4 regions of the Streptomyces diastaticus subsp. diastaticus genome follow, and region 2 is predicted to be linked to each of the others. Evidence: riboswitches for the same ligand, from Rfam matches in the RefSeq annotation. Region 2 holds a riboswitch; each other region holds the start of a gene.

Region 1 (4,179 bases), on a different contig from region 2:
GGCGCCGTGAGCCTCGGCGACGGTGTCGAGGGCGGCGAGGACCTTCTGGCCGCGCCCGGTCGACAGATGCTTCTCGGCGCCCTCCGCCCGGGGGCTCGCCACGGAGGTGCCCGGCCGGTACTTGCCCGTCAGGAACCCGCTGGCGAGGGCGTAGTACGGCACCGCCGCCAGGCCCGCGCGCGAGGCGACTTCCTGGAGCGGGCCCTCGTAGGTGTCCCGGGAGACGAGGTTGTAGTGCGGCTGGAGCGCGGCGTACCGGGTCAGGCCCTCCCGGTCGGAGAAGTCGAGGGACTCCTGGAGGCGTTCTGGGCTGATGTTGGAGGCGGCGACGGCTCGTACCTTGCCCGCCTTCACCAGGTCGTCGAGGGCGGTCACGATCTCCTCGACCGGCACGGCGGGGTCGTCGAAGTGGGTGTAGTACAGGTCGATCCGGTCGGTGCCGAGCCGCCGCAGCGACTCCTCGGCCGCCGCCTTCACGTTGCCGGCGGAGAGCCCCTTGAACTGCGGATGGCCGCCCACCTTGGTGGCCACGACGATCTCGTCGCGGTTGCCGCGCGACGCCAGCCACTTGCCGATCAGGGTCTCGGACTCGCCGCCCTCGTTCCCCGGCACCCAGGAGGAGTAACTGTCCGCGCTGTCGAGGAAGTTGCCGCCCGCAGCGGTGTAGGCGTCGAGGACGGCGAAGGACTGCGCCTCGTCCGCGGTCCAGCCGAAGACGTTGCCTCCGAGGGCCAGCGGGAAGACGTCGAGATCAGAGCTGCCGAGAGGCCGGAGAGAGGTCATGGATGGATCAACAAACGAGGCCGGGCGCCCATTCCCCCCGGTCGGGTCGCGCCGGGCGAGACGGCGCTGGATGCCGCGTGCGGAGGAGGCGCACAGGTCCGGCGGCCCTGACGTCGGGGGGTAGCCGTCAGGACCGCCGGAGTTCAGCCCGCCCGTGCGGGGCGTCAACAGCCCCGGCACGGCCGGTGATCCGCGCCGACGCAGCCGCGGCAGCGCGGGAGAGCAGGGGGTGGAGGAAGGGCGACCGGCGAACAGCCGAGGCGCACACCGGCGGCGGGTGCCGACACACTTGACGCCCAGCCGCGACCGGCCATGGCAGGCAGTCCGGACGGGCCGGCCCCGGACGTACGGATCGTCCCGGGGCGGCCCCTCGGCGGCCTGTCGTCAGATGTTGAGGCCCTTGCTCCGCAGCCAGCTGAGCGGGTCGACGCCGTCGCCGCCACCCGGGTGGATCTCCAGGTGCAGATGGGGGCCGGTGACGTTGCCGGTCGCGCCGACGCGGCCGATGACATCGCCGGTGGTGACCTTCTGCCCCACGCTGACCGACATCGACGACTGGTGGGAGTACCAGAGTTCGGTGCCGTCCTCCAGCTCCAGGATGGTCCGGTAGCCGTACGAGCCGGCCCAGCCCGCTTCCTTGATGGTGCCGGAGTGGATCGCCTTCAGCGGCGTCCCGGTGGGAGCCGCGAAGTCGAGACCGGTGTGGTAGCCGGAGGACCACATGGCGCCCGCCTGACCGTAGGTCGAGGTCAGGGTGTAGGAGGTGGTGGGGAGCGAGAAACTGGCGGCGAGCTTGGCGAGGCGCTCGGCCTCCGCCTTCTTCCGCTTCTCCTCGGCCTTCTTCCGTTCCTCCTCGGCCAGCTTCTTCTCCGCGGCCTCCTGGACCTTCGCGGCCTCGGCGGCGGCCTGCTCGGCCGCGGCCTGCTCGGCGGCGCGGGCGACGCTCTGGTCGGCCTGGTCCTGCTGGTGCTCGGCCTGCTGCATGATGCGGGCCCGCAGTGCCTCGCCCGCGTCGGTGGTGCCCTGCTCGGCGTCGGCGACGGTGACCCCGGCGCCGGTGAGCGGACTGGCGGTGACCTGTGTGTCGGACTCGTCCGACCCCAGCAGGGAGCCGACGCCCGGCAGCGAACCGGCGTCAGGGAGCGACGCCTTGACGGTGGAGAGGTCGGGCAGGGAGATGGAGACCGGGGGCTTCTCCTTGGCGGTGGCGATACCGCCGGCGCCCACCGCGGCGATGACGCCGACGCCGAGGACGGTGGAGGAGCGGGCCAGGCCACCGCCGCGCTGCTTCGCGACACGGTGCCGGCCGCGGACGGGACGGATGGACTCCTCGGTGGGATTCCATTCCTCCCACGGCCCCCCGGCGGGTCCGTAGGCCGCGGGGCCGGCGGTGCGGTCCTCGTCGTTCGGCACGAACAGGGCCTCAGGGGCAGGACGGTTCGACGCCACGCGGGCGCTCTCCTTTCCTTCCTTCTCGCCTACCGGGTTAGCTGACGGGTTCGGAGCAGGAAGGTCTCCTACGGGCGCCTCGAAAGGCGTCCGATTCACCCCAAGGATTGGTTCCCCGGTTCCCTACGGGATTCGGCGCGTGCGCGCGGAGCCGTCTCGGGTGACGGCCGGGACAACCGCGCTGCGTTATCGAACGTTAATAGACACCCGTGCCGGATTCCAAGCCGTTCCAGGTGATCGTTGGCGTCAGGACGCCGGACGTACCGGGGCACCGAGGGGCGGACTCGGGCGAGTCGCCTGCACAGAACCACCACGACGCCGCCTGACGGTGTGTCAGTTGTTATGCGATGAGCGCTCGCCCGCTCACCAACAGTGACGCGCCTTCGGTGGCGTCCACCGGTCCACGGTGCCTCAGGGGCGGCGCAACGCCAGCAACGCCATGTCGTCCTGCGGTCCGCCGCCGGTGTGCACGCGGACCTCCTCGGAAAGTGTCTCCAGCAAGTGGTCGGGGGCACCGAAGCGACGGCCCGTCAGCCGTGCCGCCGGGTCGTAGAAGACCCCGCGGCGGTCGCGCGCCTCCGTCAGCCCGTCGGTGAACAGCAGCAGGATGGCGCCGGACGGGAACGGCGCGGTGTCCGACCGGTCCGGCCACGCCCCGAGGTCCCCCATGCCGAGCGGAAGCGCGGGCTGGGCCGGCACCAGCACGCGCACCCGTCCGTCCCTGTCGAGCAGCAGCGGCTCGGGGTGCCCCCGGTTGACCGTGCGGACGACGGACTGCCCAGGCGGGATCTCAGCCAGCAACGCGGTGGTGAACCCTTCGAACTGGTCGAGCCCCTCCCGCCGTACGCCTTCGCGGGCGAGGGCGCGTTCGAGGCGCTGGGCGACCATCTCCAGGCTCGACTCCTGCTCGGCCGCCTCCCGGAACGCACCGATCACCACGGCGACCGCCTCCACCGCGCCGAGCCCCTTGCCGCGTACGTCGCCGACCAGCAGCCGCACCCCGTGCGGGGTCTCCTGCACGGCGTACAGGTCGCCGCCGATGAGCGCGTCGGCCTGGGCGGCCTCGTAGCGGGCGGCCACGTCGAAGCCGCCGATGCGCTCGGCCGGGATGGGCAGCACGGCACGCTGGGCGGCCTCGGCGATGTTGCGGGCGGTGGCGAGTTCCTCGCCGCTGCGGCTCACCACCCGGTTGCTGAGCACGGCGAGGAGGCCGCAGGTCAGGATGGTCAGCAGCTCGGTGGTCGAGTCGACCTCACCCAGCGTCCCGGCCTGCCATTGGAGGAGGCTCACCGCGGCCAGCGCGACGGCCCCGGTGGCCACCGTGCCGAGGAGGGAGAAGAACGGGGCGGCGATCAGGGGCGCGGCGGCGTAGAGCGGACTGGCGTTGAAACGGGGTGGCGCCGCCTCGTCGAAGATGACCCCGGCCACGATCAGCACCGCGGGCAGCAGCTGTACCAGTGCCCGGGATCTGCTCGCCGTACGCCGGTCGCTCTTGTAGTTGCCGAGGGGAGTGCGTCCGTTACCGCCGCGCCTCGCCGACGCCCCTTCCGCGGAAGGCTCCTCGGCAGCCGGTCGGCCCGTCTCCCGCTCCGCGTCGCCGCGTTTCCCCACCAGCCCGTCTCCTGATCCATCGGCCGGCCCCCGGTCGGCCCGGCCCGGACGCGCCCGCTTCCGCGTCAGCGCTTCCCCCATGCTTCCGTCGCCCTGGCCCGGCGGCGACCGGAGGGCCGCCGAACGGGGCGGCTCAGGGGTGCGCACACGACGAAGGCCCGGATTCCTCGAAAGGAATCCGGGCCTTCGCCTTCAGTAGCGGGGACAGGATTTGAACCTGCGACCTCTGGGTTATGAGCCCAGCGAGCTACCGAGCTGCTCCACCCCGCGTCGGTGAGATCAACTATACGCCATCCAGGGGGCGCCTCGCGCCACCCGCTCCGGCGGGGCGGAGCG
Region 2 (4,179 bases):
ACTTCCTCAACACCTTCAGCCTGGGTGTCTACCCCGAGCTGGTCCGGGAGCGGGAGCGCTGGTCGGGGCGGGTCGGCGGTCGGCTCGCGGACGTGGTGGCGGCGGCCCGGGTGCGGCGCCGGGACCATCCGCTGGAGGCGGTGGTGGAGGGCGAGCGGCGCCCGCTGTGGCTGCTCTTCGCGGGCAACTGCACCTACCGCCGGATGGGGCTGACCGGCGGGCGCCGGGCGGATCTGGCCGACGGTCTGCTGGACGTCCGGGCCGTGCACGGCGGGCGCGGCCCGGGATTCCGGCTGGTGGCGGCGGCGCTGGCGGGCCCGCTGACCCGCTCGCCGTTCCACGCGGCGGTACGGGTGCAGCGGCTGCGGATCGGCGGGATCAGCCCGGGCACACCGCTGGCCTTCGACGGCGAGGTGACCGACGCGGGTCCGAGTCTGGAGCTGGACAAGCTCCACGAGGGGCTGCGGGTGTACCGGCCACTGACCCTCTGACTCCGCGTCGCCCCGGCACGGAGCGCACCCCGGTGGGCCGCATCATGAGACGGGGGTCTCATGATGCGGCCCGCCGCGTGTACGGTCGCCGGCACCGGGCGCCGGCTCGCGCACCACGGGCGTCCGGCCCCTCACCCACGCGCCCGCCCGAGGAGGCCGTCTTGCCCACCGGTCCCACCGCCGTCGTCTACACACACGGCCACCACGAGTCCGTCCTGCGCTCCCACACCTGGCGTACCGCCGCCAATTCCGCCGCGTACCTGCTGGCGGCGCTGGAGCCGCACCACCGCGTCCTGGACGTCGGGTGCGGACCGGGGACGATCACCGCCGACCTCGCCGCCCTGGTCCCGGACGGCCACGTCACCGGGGTCGACAACGCCGAGGAGATCCTCGACACGGCCCGCTCCGCCGCCGCCGCGCGCTCCCTGACCCACACCGCCTTCCGCACCGGCGACGCCCAGGCCCTCCCCTTCCCCGACGCCTCCTTCGACGTCGTCCACGCCCACCAGGTGCTCCAGCACCTCGGCGACCCGGTGGGCGCGCTGCGCGAGATGCGCCGGGTGTGCGCGCCGGGCGGCCTGGTCGCCGTACGCGACGCGGACTACGCGGCGATGACCTGGCATCCGCCCGCCCCGGGGCTCGACGTGTGGCTGGAGCTGTACCGGTCGGTGGCGCGGGCCGGGGGCGGGGAGCCGGACGCGGGACGCCACCTGCGGGCGTGGGCCCGGGAGGCAGGGTTCACCGACCTCACGGCGACCGCCTCGGCCTGGTGTTTCGCGGAGGAGGCGGAGCGGGACTGGTGGGGCGGACTCTGGGCGGACCGGACGACGGCCTCCGGGTACGCGGACCGGGCGATCGGCCTCGGGCACGCGGACCCCGCACGGCTGGAGCGGATCGCGGCCGCCTGGCGCGAGTGGGCGGCCGCGCCCGACGGCTGGTTCGCCGTGCTCCACGGGGAACTGCTCTGCCGCGTCTGAGCCGGGCTCCCCGGGCCGGTCGCGCCCGTCCGAGGTGACTCCGCGTCACGTCCGGGCGGGCCCGCCCCGCGCGGCGCGCGATCCGCCGCGACCCCGAACCGGCACCACCATCACGGACAAAAGGGGCATTGGGCTTCATAAGCATCAAATACCGCGCCGGTGGACGTCGTTGGAATCGCCCCGTGAGCAGCGTCATAGCCGTCACGGTCCGTGGCACCCACCACCAGGCGGGGCGCAACGCCCACCGAGCCCGGCAAGATCACGAGTCTACGGAGGGTGACCACCCCCGGAACAAAGGATCAAGAAAGCGACTTCCAGGGCGCCGCTGATGCTTGTTCACGGGAGTCGCGCTCGTCTACGGTCACCGTCATTCCGGATGGACCGCCGAATCCTGCCGCCGTCCGGTATCCGCACATCGACCCTTCCACGGCAGGAGCGGGGGACCCAGGTAAGCCGCCGGAACCGGAGCAGCGCACCGCGCACGCCACCGGCCCCGGCTAGGGGTGAAGCCGCGCCACACGGCGCGGCCGGGCATCTCCAGCCCGAACCCGACAGCTCACCTCGCAGGCGCCGGAGAGGAACCTTCATGCCCGCCAAGGGGAAGCACCGCCGTACCAGGACCATGCGCATAGCCCGCACGCTGGCCGTCGCCGGCTCCGGCAGCGCAGCTCTGGCCCTGCCGCTGATGGGCGCCGCAGGCGCACACGCCGCCGAGAAGTCGGCGCCGGAGTCCGTCTCCGTCCAGCACGCCGTCGCCGCCGCTCAGCAGCAGGCGCCGAAGAGCGCCGCCGACGACACCAAGACCTACGAGGTCGTCGCGGGCGACTACCTGGCCAGGATCGCCGACGCGCAGAACGTCGACGGCGGCTGGGAGCAGCTCTACCAGGACAACCGCGAGGTCGTCGGCTCGAACCCGAACCTCATCATCCCGGGCATGACGCTCTCGGTGGACGGCACCGCCGCCGAGGCCCCGAAGTCCGCCCCGGCCAAGCCGCAGAGCGCGCCGAAGCAGGCCGCCCCGAAGGCCGGCACCAGCACCTCCGCCGCGAAGAAGACCGAGACCGCGCCGAAGCCGGCCGCCCCGGCGAAGCCGGAGGCCGAGCAGGCCGAGCAGCCCGCCGCCTCCTCCGGCTGGAACCGCCCGGTCGACGCCTCCCCGTCCACCGCCTACCGCGCCTCCGGCGGCAGCTGGTCCTCCGGTTACCACACCGGTGTCGACTTCTCCGCCTCCTCGGGCACCTCCGTCAAGGCCATCGGGGCGGGCACCGTCGTCTCCGCCGGCTGGAGCGGCTCGTACGGCAACGAGGTCGTCATCCAGCACGCCGACGGCAAGTACTCCCAGTACGCCCACCTGTCGTCGCTCTCGGTCTCGTCCGGCCAGACCGTCACGGGCGGCCAGCAGATCGGCCTCTCCGGCTCGACCGGCAACTCCACCGGCCCGCACCTCCACTTCGAGGTCCGCACCGGCCCGAGCTACGGCTCGGACATCGACCCGCTGGCCTACCTGCGCGGTCACGGCGTCTCCGTCTGACGCACCCCCGGCACCGCCGGGTTCTCCTCACCACCGGCCGGGGCCGGACCGGGGCACACACCGCCCCGTCCGGCCCCGGCCGCGCGCGTGGCCCTGGCACCGTCCCGCGCTCCGCAGCGCACCGGCGGCGCGGCGCCGGCGTCCTTCGGCCGCCGCCCCGGGCGGGCTGTTCCGGCCGCCTCCGGAACGGACCCGGCGACCACGGGAAGGACTGTGCCTCAAGGGAGTTGGGGCCCCGGGGAGGGACTGACGGTGCCGGGTGGGCGTGCCATCATGAGGGCGTCGCGCGGCTCGGACCCTGCCGTACCGCTGGCGTGCGGCGCGATCAACCGCGAGCGTGCGGGCCGGAGCGTCTGGAATGGGTGAAGCGTGGAAATCCTGGGGACCACACTGCGGATCTGCGTCGAGGATCTGGAGGCCGCGGTGCCGTTCTACGAGCGGCTGGCGGGCAGCCGGGCGATGCGGCACCAGCAGGGCGGCGTCTCCGTCGCCGCCGTCGGCTGCTTCCTGCTGATGAGCGGCCCCAAGGCCGACCTGGACGTGCTGCGGAAGGTCGCCGCGACCATCGCCGTGGCCGACGTGGAGAAGACCGGCCAGGTCCTCGCCGCCTCCGGCGCCGCCGTGATCGCGGGCCCGGTGGCGACGCCGGCCGGGCGCACCCTGGTCGCGATGCACCCGGACGGCTCGGTCTTCGAGTACGCGGACCGGCTCGGCGCCTCCGCCTGACCTCCCCTCAGCCGTTCGCCTCCGGCCGCATCCGGAAGTCGTAGGCGGCGGGCAGGGGTTCGTCGCGGTGGAGGAGTTCGCGGCCGGTGGGTTTGTGCAGCAGCGAGTGGACGCGTCCGCCGAGGCCGGGCAGGACGGTGGCGCGGAGCCGGCTGTTCTCCAGGACGAGGGTGGGCAGGGTGGTGGGGACGCGACGGCGTTCGTGGCCGTCGAGGACCCGGGTGGGCAGCAGCGAGGTCAGCGGGGCGCGGGTGAGGCCGCGCGCCATCTCCGGAGGCAGGCCGGGGACGGTGGCCGGGTCGACGACGTGGGTCTCGTCGAGCGGACGCAACGGGGCCAGCGGGTTGGCCGCGCCCAGGGGTGCGGCGGGCAGGGTCAGGCGGTCGTGCCGGATCGTGGTCGCCAAGGCGTACTCCCCTCACCGGGGCGGTCCTTCGCGCCCCTCGCGCCATGG
Region 3 (4,179 bases), 1.7 Mb from region 2:
AGGATGTTCATCATCGGCACCGGGAGCAGGTGCGCGTTGGGGCCGCCCAGGTAGCGGAAGAGCGGCAGATCGCTGGCCTCGGAGGCGGCGTGGGCGACGGCGAGGGAGACGCCGAGGATGGCGTTGGCGCCCAGCGAGCCCTTGTTGTCGGTGGCGTCCAGGTCGAACATGGCCTGGTCGATGAGGCGCTGCTCGGTGGCGTCGTAGCCGACGAGCTCCGGCCCGATCTGCTCGATGACGGCGAGGACGGCCTTCTCGACACCCTTGCCCTGGTAACGGTTGGGGTCTCCGTCACGCAGTTCGATGGCCTCGAAGGCTCCGGTGGAGGCGCCGGACGGCACCGCGGCGCGGCCGGTGCTGCCGTCGTCGAGGCCGACCTCGACCTCGACGGTGGGGTTGCCTCGGGAGTCCAGGATTTCCCGGGCTACGACGACGTCGATGGACGGCACGAGCATCTCCTTCTGGGATGTGACGCGGGTCGGCCTTCGGTCGGCCGTTCGCTCCAGAGCCTAACCGGCGGCCGGCCCCATCCCGGCGTCGCGCCCGGACGCTGGGACGAAAAGAGGCCCGTACGGGGCGAAACCGTACGCGAACGCCGATATCTACTCACCGGTAGCCCCGACGGCTCCGACCGCTGAGACGCGAGGAGGAGCGGAAGGGAAAGGGGGAAGCCCCGACCCGGTGCACTGGGGGGGAGTCGCGCACCGGGACGGGGCTGTCTGTGGGAGGGAGGGGCGCCGGCCCCCGCTCCCCGGAACTCCGCTGGACGCGGGAGCACCCGGGGAAGCCGGGAGGGAGCGGGAGCAGGCGGCCGGCGCCGGAGCCCGGCGGCCGGAGGGCCCGCAGCGACGCGAGGACCGTGGGGAGCCCTCAGCCACCACGCACCCGCACGCCCCCACACCCAGCTTCCCCACGCACCGGCGAAGGCCCCGCGCCGACCGGCCTCGGCCGGGCGCCCCGGAGGGGCGCGCCGGTGCCGAGTCGCTCGTCGCACGCGGGCCGCGCGGCGGTTGGGCACGTCGAGCGCCTCGACACCCCCGGGCGGTGCCCCGCGGGTGAGCGGAGCCCGCCGTCAGGAGAGGTGCAGCTGCTGGCCCGGGAAGATCAGGTCGGCGTCCTCGACGACGTCCTTGTTCAGCTCGAAGAGCTTCTTCCAGCCACCCTCGACGTTCTCGTCGTCGGCGATCTGGCTCAGGGTGTCGCCCTTGGTGACCTTGTACTCGCCGTCACCCTTGGCGACGGTCTCGCCGGTGGGGGTCTCGACGGTCTCCTCGGCCTTCTCGGCCGGGGCGGTGCGCTGCTCGCTGCGGTCGGCACGCGGCTCGGGGCGCTCGGGGGCGGCCTGCGGGGCGGGCTCCTCGGCGGGCTTCTCGGCCGGGGCCTCGGCGGCGGCGCCGCCGTCGTAGGAGGCACTGCTCAGGCCGGTGCCGCAGTTCGGCCAGGCGCCCTTGCCCTGACCGGCCAGGACCTTCTCGGCCACGGCTATCTGCTGCTCCTTGGTGGCCTGGTCGGCGCTGGAGGCGTAGGCGGTGCCACCGAAGGCGGCCCAGGTGGAGGACGAGAACTGGAGTCCGCCGTAGTAGCCGTTGCCGGTGTTGATGGACCAGTCGCCGCCGGACTCGCACTGGGCGACGGCGTCCCACTCGGAGGCGGTGGCGGCGGAGGCGGAGCCGGTCGCGACGAGCGGCGCGGCGACGGCGACGCCGGCGACACCGGCCAGCGACAGGAGGCGGGCGACCTTGGAGGGACGGCGGTGCTTGGCCTTGTTGGACAGCATGAAGGAATCTCCTCACCGACGCCTGCGAGGTGAGCTGTCGGGTTCGGGCCGGATGAGTGCCCGGCCGCGCGTTCCTGAGTGGTCCGCGCGGCTTCACCCCGAGCCGCTCCGGCCGCCGCCCACTGGGGGCGAACGGCCGGTGCGGCGGCAAACCTTGGGTCCCCCGCTCCTGTCTACGGCGCTTGCGCGACGACTGTCCCGGACGGTCGTCGACAGGATTCGGCGTAACGACCGCTGGGGCCCGCCAATGGCGAGCGGCCTAGACCGTAAGCACGGCCGACGGCAGATTCCAAAGACGATCAGGGCCTCTGAGACGCATGTCTCACTTCCCCCGAACCGGACATCACCGCCCGAACTAGCGCCCGATTCGGTCCTTTTCGGCGTCCTGCCCCGTTCCGAGATCAAGGGCCTGACCGGGCAGGATGTGGTCCGGGTCGGCACCGACGGCGTCCTTGTTCGCCTCGTACAGCGCGGGCCATCCGCCGTCCACCTCGTTGAGCCAGGCGATGACCGAGAGGCTGTCGCCCTCCTTGACGGTGTACGAGCCGGAGGTGTCGGGCGCGTCGCCGCGATCGCCGCGCGAGGCGTGCCGTCCGGAGCCGTCACGGCCCTCGCCGGAGCCCGACTCGACCGCGCCGCCGCCGCGGTGGCGCCCGCCGCCGGAGCCCTCCCGCTCGCCGCCCGGGGCGGCGGACGGAGTCCCCGAGGGCGTCCCGGGCAGGCCGCCCCGGCCCTCGGAGGCGTCCTCGCCGGGGGTCGCGCCCCCGGAACCGTCCGGGATGGAGGTCGGTTCGGCGGAGGGGCTGGGCGACACCTCGTCACCCTCATCCCCTTCGCCCCCCTTGTCACCCTTGCCCTTCTTGTCCGCGTCGGGCCCCTTGTCGCCCTTGTCGCCCTTCTCGCCGTCGCCCCCCTTGCCCTTGCCCTCACCCTGGCCCTCGCCGGTCGGGGACGGGGACGCGGAGGGGGTGCCGCTGTCACTGGGGACGCCCGGGTTGACGTCGGCGGACTCGCCGCCCTGCTGGAGCCCTATGGCGGGGGCGCAGGTGGCCCAGGCGGCGGTGCCCTCGGCGTCGAGGACGCGCTCGGCCACCACGATCTGCTGGGAGCGGCTGGCGAGGTCCGCGGAGGGCGCGTAGCTGAGACCGCCGTGGCGCTCCCAGAGATCCTGGGTGATCTGGAGGCCGCCGTAGTAGCCGTTGCCGGCGTTGGTGCTCCAGGCACCGCCGCTCTCGCATTCGGCCAGCCGGTCCCAGGTGGCGGTGTCGGCCGCGCTGGCCGTACCGGCGCCGAGCAGGGGGATGGCGATGGCCGAACCGGTCACCCCGGCCGCGACGACGAAGGCCGGAGCCTGTCGGGGGCGTCGGTGACGTCCGTTCCCGGAGAGCATGCGGTTGCCTTTCGCGTGACGACTGGTGGCCGGCGCGTCCGCTCAGTGGTGGCGGGGCTTCCGGTTGGCGCTGAAGGTAGCGGCTGTCGAACGTTCGTCACAAGTCGATGCAGCGGAGATCACGTCGACATCACATTGTTGACGCCTCGTCAGTGCCGGTGTCCGGAAAGGGTGGCCCTGACACCTTCTCGTCACGTCCCGTCCGCTCGGGCGTGAACTCCACGGGCAGCGTGCGCAGTCCCCGCATGATGAGCCCGCCGCGCCAGCGCAGGTCCCGCGGCCCGGTGCCGAGCCGCAGGTCCGGAAGGCGTGTCAGCAGCGTGGCGAGGGCCGCCTTCCCCTCCAGCCGGGCCAGGGGGGCACCGATGCAGTAGTGGATGCCGTGGCCGTAGCCGAGGTGCTGGTTGTCGCCACGGGCGAGGTCGAGCCGGTCGGGGTCGCGGAAGCGCTCGGGGTCGCGGTCGGCGGCGGCCAGCACGACCAGGACGGGGTCCCCCGCGGCGATGTCGGCCCCGCCGATCCGCAGCGGCTCGGTGGCGTACCGCCAGGTGGCCATCTCCACCGGGCCGTCGTACCTCAGGAGTTCCTCGATCCCGGTGTCGAGCAGGGCTTCGTCGCCGTCGGCGAGGGCCTGCTGGAGGCGGGCGCGCTCGGCGGGGTTGCGGAGCAGGGCGAGGGTGCCGTTGCCGATCAGGTTCACGGTCGTCTCGAAGCCGGCGAAGAGGAGGACGAAGCACATGGCGGCGGCCTCGTCCTCGGTCAGGTGCTCGCCGTGGTCGCTCGCGCGGATCAGGCCGGAAATGAGGTCGTCGCCGAGGTCGGCGCGTTTGCGGTGGATCAGCTCGGCGAGGTAGTTGCGCATCCTCTTCACCGCCCGGGCGACCCCGCCGCGCGGCCCCCCGCCGTGCCGGATCATCATTCCGGCCCAGTCGCGGAAGTCGTCCTGGTCCTCGCGCGGGACGCCGAGCAGGTCGCAGATGGCGTAGATGGGCAGCGGGAAGGCGAACTCGTG
Region 4 (4,179 bases), on a different contig from region 2:
ATCGTGGTGGCGTTCGGGTAGTCCTCCTCGAACTGGAGGATGTTGCGGATGGTGGCGCCGCGGAAGGCGTAGATCGACTGGTCGGCGTCGCCCACCACGCACAGCTCGGCCGGCTCGGGGGCCGGGTGGAGCGGGTCGTGGTCGGACTCGGCGCCCTCGGGGACGTCCACCGGGCGGTCGGCCGGGGTGCCGACCAACTCCCTGACCAGGGAGTACTGGGCGTGGTTGGTGTCCTGGTACTCGTCGACCAGGACGTGCCGGAAGCGGCGCCGGTAGTGGTCGGCGACGTCGGGGAACGCCTGGAGCAGGTGGACCGTGGTCATGATGATGTCGTCGAAGTCGAGCGCGTTGGCCTCGCGCAGCCGCGACTGGTACATCGTGTACGCCTGCGCCAGCGTCTTCTCGAAACCTCCCCCAGACTCCGTCTGGGAGGTGCCCCCGGCGGCCTGGGCGGCGAAGTCCTCGGGGTCGACCAGCTCGTTCTTGAGGTTCGAGACCTTGGCGGTGAAGGACTTCGGCGGGAAGCGCTTCGGGTCGAGGTCGAGGTCGCGGCAGACCAGGGCCATCAGCCGCTTGGAGTCGGCCGCGTCGTAGATCGAGAACGACGAGGTGAAGCCGAGGTGCTTCGACTCCCGGCGCAGGATGCGCACGCAGGCGCTGTGGAAGGTGGAGACCCACATGGCGCTGGCGCGCGGGCCGACCAGTTCCTCGACGCGCTCCTTCATCTCGCCCGCGGCCTTGTTGGTGAAGGTGATCGCGAGGATCTGGCCCGGGTGCACGCCGCGCTCGCCGAGCAGGTGGGCGATGCGGTGGGTGAGCACACGGGTCTTGCCGGAACCGGCTCCGGCGACGATGAGCAGCGGCGACCCGCTGTGGACGACGGCGGCGCGCTGCTCGTCGTTGAGCCCGTCGAGCAGGGCGGCCGGATCGACGGCGGGACGCGGGGCGCCGTCCCGGTAGTACGCGTCCCGGTCCACGGGCGCGTCGAACCTCCCGCCGAACAGATCGGCCGGGATCTCCTCCGGCGCCTCCTCCTCGGGCGGGGGCGGCGGCTCGTCGCCGAGCCGGGCGGAGGGCGCCGAGGACTGGAGGTCGGCCAGGAAGCTGTCGTCAAAGAGGCTGCTCATCGCCTACCGAGTCTAGGCCGCCGCGCCGACAACCGGACCCCGCTCCGGGCGGCCCGCCCGCCCGCCACGGGGAACGTGACGTATCGGACACCGCGGAGGCACGCGGGCGCTGTGGGCCAGGTCACGGAGGAGGCCGGCCGGCACCCGCGCGACACCGCTTTTCGACCGTCCACCGACAAGATAACGAAAATGTATCGGGCATATCGCTCACCAACCTTCACAGGCACCACACGAGTTGGCTAGCGTGCTCGCCGGGTCGGTTCGTCCCCCACCGGCGACTCGCGCCGGAGCGCACCGCCCCCTGCCGAATCCGGTACGCCCCCACGGGCCCCGGAGCCGGGGACCCACCGCGCACCACCGGGGTGAATCGGTACCCGCCACGGACCGGGCACGCAGCCCGGCCCGGCCGCCGGAACCGTAGGGCAGCCTTCCGTACGCCCGAACCCGACAGCTAACCCGGCAGGCGGTCCACGGAAGGAGTCGCACGCCTTGGCGTCGCACCGCAAGCCCCGCGCCCCCCGCCACCGCACCGCCGGTGCCCTCGGCCTCACCACGGCCGCCCTCACCTCGGTGGCCCTGCTCTCCCAGACCGCGCAGGCGGCCCCGCAGCGGCCCGCCGCGCCGAAGCCCTCCCTGGAGGAGGTGCAGAAGAAGGTGGACCGGCTCTACCGCGAGGCCGGTACGGCCACCCAGAAGTACAACGCCGCCCAGGAGCGGACCAGGACCCAGCGCGCCAAGGTCGACAAGCTGCTGGACGGCGTCGCCGAGCGGGCCGACAAACTGAACGCCGCCCGCGGCGAGCTGGGCGCCTTCGCCGCCGCCCAGTACCGCAGCGGCGGCATGTCCGAGACGGCCACCCTGCTGCTCGCCGACGACCCGCAGAGCTGGTTCGACCAGAGCCAGCTCATGAACCGCCTCACCCAGCGGCAGAAGGCCGTCGTCGACGACTACCGGACCCAGCAGGCGGCGGCGGGCCGCGAGCGCGCCAAGGCCGCCCGCCAGCTGGAGAGCCTCACCGAGTCGCAGCGCACCCTCAAGGACTCCAAGCGCGAGGTGCAGGCCAAGCTCACCGAGGCCCGCACGCTGCTCTCCGAGCTGACCGCCGAGGAGAAGGCGCGGCTCGCCGAGATCGAGCGGAAGAAGCAGGCCGAGGCCGAGCGCAAGGCGAAGGAGCGCGCGAAGCAGGAGGAGGCCGAGCGCGAGGCCCGGGAGGCGGCCGAGGAGAAGGAGCGCGAGGAGGCCGGCTCAGGCGGCGCGGGGTCGGGTTCCGGCCCGGGCACCGGCTCCGGCGGCGGCTCCACGGCCCCCGGCTCCTCGTACGCCGCCAAGGCCGAGAAGGTGATCGCCTTCGCCCGCGCCCAGATGGGCAAGCCGTACGTCTGGGGTGCGGCCGGCCCCGACTCCTTCGACTGCTCGGGCCTCACCCAGGCCGCCTGGAAGACCGCCGGCATCTCGCTGCCTCGCACCACCTGGGACCAGGTGGGGGTCGGCCAGAAGGTCTCCGTGGACGCAGCCCAACCCGGTGACCTGGTCTTCTTCTACGACGACATCAGCCACGTCGGCATCTACATCGGTGGCGGCGAGATGATCCACGCCCCGAAGCCCGGCGCCGACGTCCGGGTCGAGTCGATCTACTACATGCCGATCCACAGTGTGGTGCGGCCGGCCTGACCGGCGCTCAAGGCCCGTACGGGCGGCCACGCACGGCGAAGGCCGGGTTCCTCACCGTCGTTCGGTGGGGAACCCGGCCTTCGCCGTGCACCGCGGCCCGCGGAACCCCGGACAGGGGGCGGCGGGGTCAGGTCCAGAGGGTGGCGATGAAGATGTTGAGCACGGTCAGGCCGCCGACGGCGGCGAAGACGCCCTTGTCGACCTTCTCGTCGTCGCGTTTCACGTAGACCAGGGCGAGGATGACTATGAGGACCAGCAGCTTGATGCCGATCTTCATGTGGTTGAGGGTGCCGCCGTCCATCTCGCGCAGACCGACCAGGAGGATGCCGGTCACGAGCATGGTGAGGGCGCCGTGGAGCATGGCGGGGATGAAGCGGGCCGTGCCCGCACCGATCGCCTTCATCTGGGTGAGGAAACCACCCAGGAGTGAGGCGATGCCGATGATGTGCAGGCCGACGAACACATTGATGAGGACGTCCATGGCTCGCACCCTAACGAGGCCCCCGGCGCCCCCGGCCCACCAGGGTCCTGCCCGCCGGGACGACGCCGGCCGACGGGCTGCGGCCCGGGGCCGGACACCGTTCGCGGGCGAAGGTGCCGCGGCGGGCGCGGACAGGGCCGACGGCGAGGAACTCGTCGGACGGCACCCGCTCACCGGCGGCCGGGGCCGAAGCGGTGGCCCTTTCGGGAAGCCGGGCTCCCCCGCACCACGTGGCAGGCGGAGGCGGCCAGGCTCGCGGTGAGGCCGTGCCGGGTCGTCCGGGAGGTCTCCCGGGGGGCCGGCCGGCGGTCGACCCGAGGCCGCTCGGCCCGAGGCCGCGCCCACCGCACGCCGCCTCACCGTCCGCCCCGGGTGCGTGGCAGCCGCCGTACGCGTCCTCCCTGCCCGGGCCGGTGCGGCTCGCGGCGGGGGCCGCGTACGCGGTGGTCCCGCCTCCCCGGCCGGAGGCGGGACGGGCCGCGCCGGGTGCGGCGGCGGTGGCGGTGGCGGGCGCGGCTCGTACGCGACGGCAGCGGGCAGCGGGCAGCGGGCAGCGGGCAGCGGGCAGCGGGCAGCGGGCAGCGGGCCATTCGATCATGGGGTCCCGGCGGGGAGGGCAGAGGCGGCGGGGAAGTGGTCACAAGCGGTCGGTCGGCGGTTCCGACCGGATGTTTGCGGACAATCCAGCCCTGGGCCGTGACATTCGGGCTTAGCTCCTCCCTGGCGCACCCGGCACTCGGCATAGTCCACAGGCACCGGCCGCGCCTACGAGACGGCCCGGCGGCACCCGCTCCCCTGCGCGGACCCCACCGGGACCCGGCTCGCTCCCCTGACCCCGACCGGAAGGACGCGCGGCTGTGGCCTCGCACCGGAAGCCCCGATTCCGCAAGCTGGCGGTGA

Evidence for each region. A riboswitch is a leader RNA that binds a small molecule or an ion and turns the genes downstream of it on or off. The one in region 2 is predicted to bind cyclic di-AMP.
Region 1: linked by a shared signal. The riboswitch ahead of Sdia_RS04040 (M23 family metallopeptidase) and the one ahead of Sdia_RS21315 (M23 family metallopeptidase) in region 2 are both predicted to bind cyclic di-AMP.
Region 3: linked by a shared signal. The riboswitch ahead of Sdia_RS28435 (LysM peptidoglycan-binding domain-containing protein) and the one ahead of Sdia_RS21315 (M23 family metallopeptidase) in region 2 are both predicted to bind cyclic di-AMP.
Region 4: linked by a shared signal. The riboswitch ahead of Sdia_RS01615 (C40 family peptidase) and the one ahead of Sdia_RS21315 (M23 family metallopeptidase) in region 2 are both predicted to bind cyclic di-AMP.

The regions. Positions count from the first base shown of each region.
Region 1 covers NZ_BLLN01000002.1:485,005-489,183, forward strand. The annotation lists gene Sdia_RS04035 (aldo/keto reductase) at 1-783, opposite strand, end outside; gene Sdia_RS04040 (M23 family metallopeptidase) at 1,168-2,232, opposite strand; cyclic di-AMP (ydaO/yuaA leader) riboswitch at 2,244-2,380, opposite strand; gene Sdia_RS04045 (PP2C family protein-serine/threonine phosphatase) at 2,644-3,843, opposite strand; tRNA gene Sdia_RS04050 (tRNA-Met) at 4,040-4,113, opposite strand.
Region 2 covers NZ_BLLN01000005.1:856,537-860,715, forward strand. The annotation lists gene Sdia_RS21305 (bifunctional phosphatase PAP2/diacylglycerol kinase family protein) at 1-491, shown strand, start outside; gene Sdia_RS21310 (methyltransferase domain-containing protein) at 653-1,468, shown strand; cyclic di-AMP (ydaO/yuaA leader) riboswitch at 1,875-2,053, shown strand; gene Sdia_RS21315 (M23 family metallopeptidase) at 2,055-2,999, shown strand; gene Sdia_RS21320 (VOC family protein) at 3,369-3,725, shown strand; partial or broken gene Sdia_RS21325 (DUF5107 domain-containing protein) at 3,754-4,131, opposite strand.
Region 3 covers NZ_BLLN01000005.1:2,590,316-2,594,494, forward strand. The annotation lists gene eno (phosphopyruvate hydratase) at 1-455, opposite strand, end outside; gene Sdia_RS28435 (LysM peptidoglycan-binding domain-containing protein) at 1,073-1,777, opposite strand; cyclic di-AMP (ydaO/yuaA leader) riboswitch at 1,782-1,968, opposite strand; gene Sdia_RS28440 (LysM peptidoglycan-binding domain-containing protein) at 2,133-3,167, opposite strand; gene Sdia_RS28445 (cytochrome P450 family protein) at 3,298-4,179, opposite strand, start outside.
Region 4 covers NZ_BLLN01000001.1:368,153-372,331, forward strand. The annotation lists gene pcrA (DNA helicase PcrA) at 1-1,127, opposite strand, end outside; cyclic di-AMP (ydaO/yuaA leader) riboswitch at 1,420-1,608, shown strand; gene Sdia_RS01615 (C40 family peptidase) at 1,617-2,798, shown strand; gene Sdia_RS01620 (hypothetical protein) at 2,926-3,279, opposite strand; gene Sdia_RS01625 (C40 family peptidase) at 4,137-4,179, shown strand, end outside.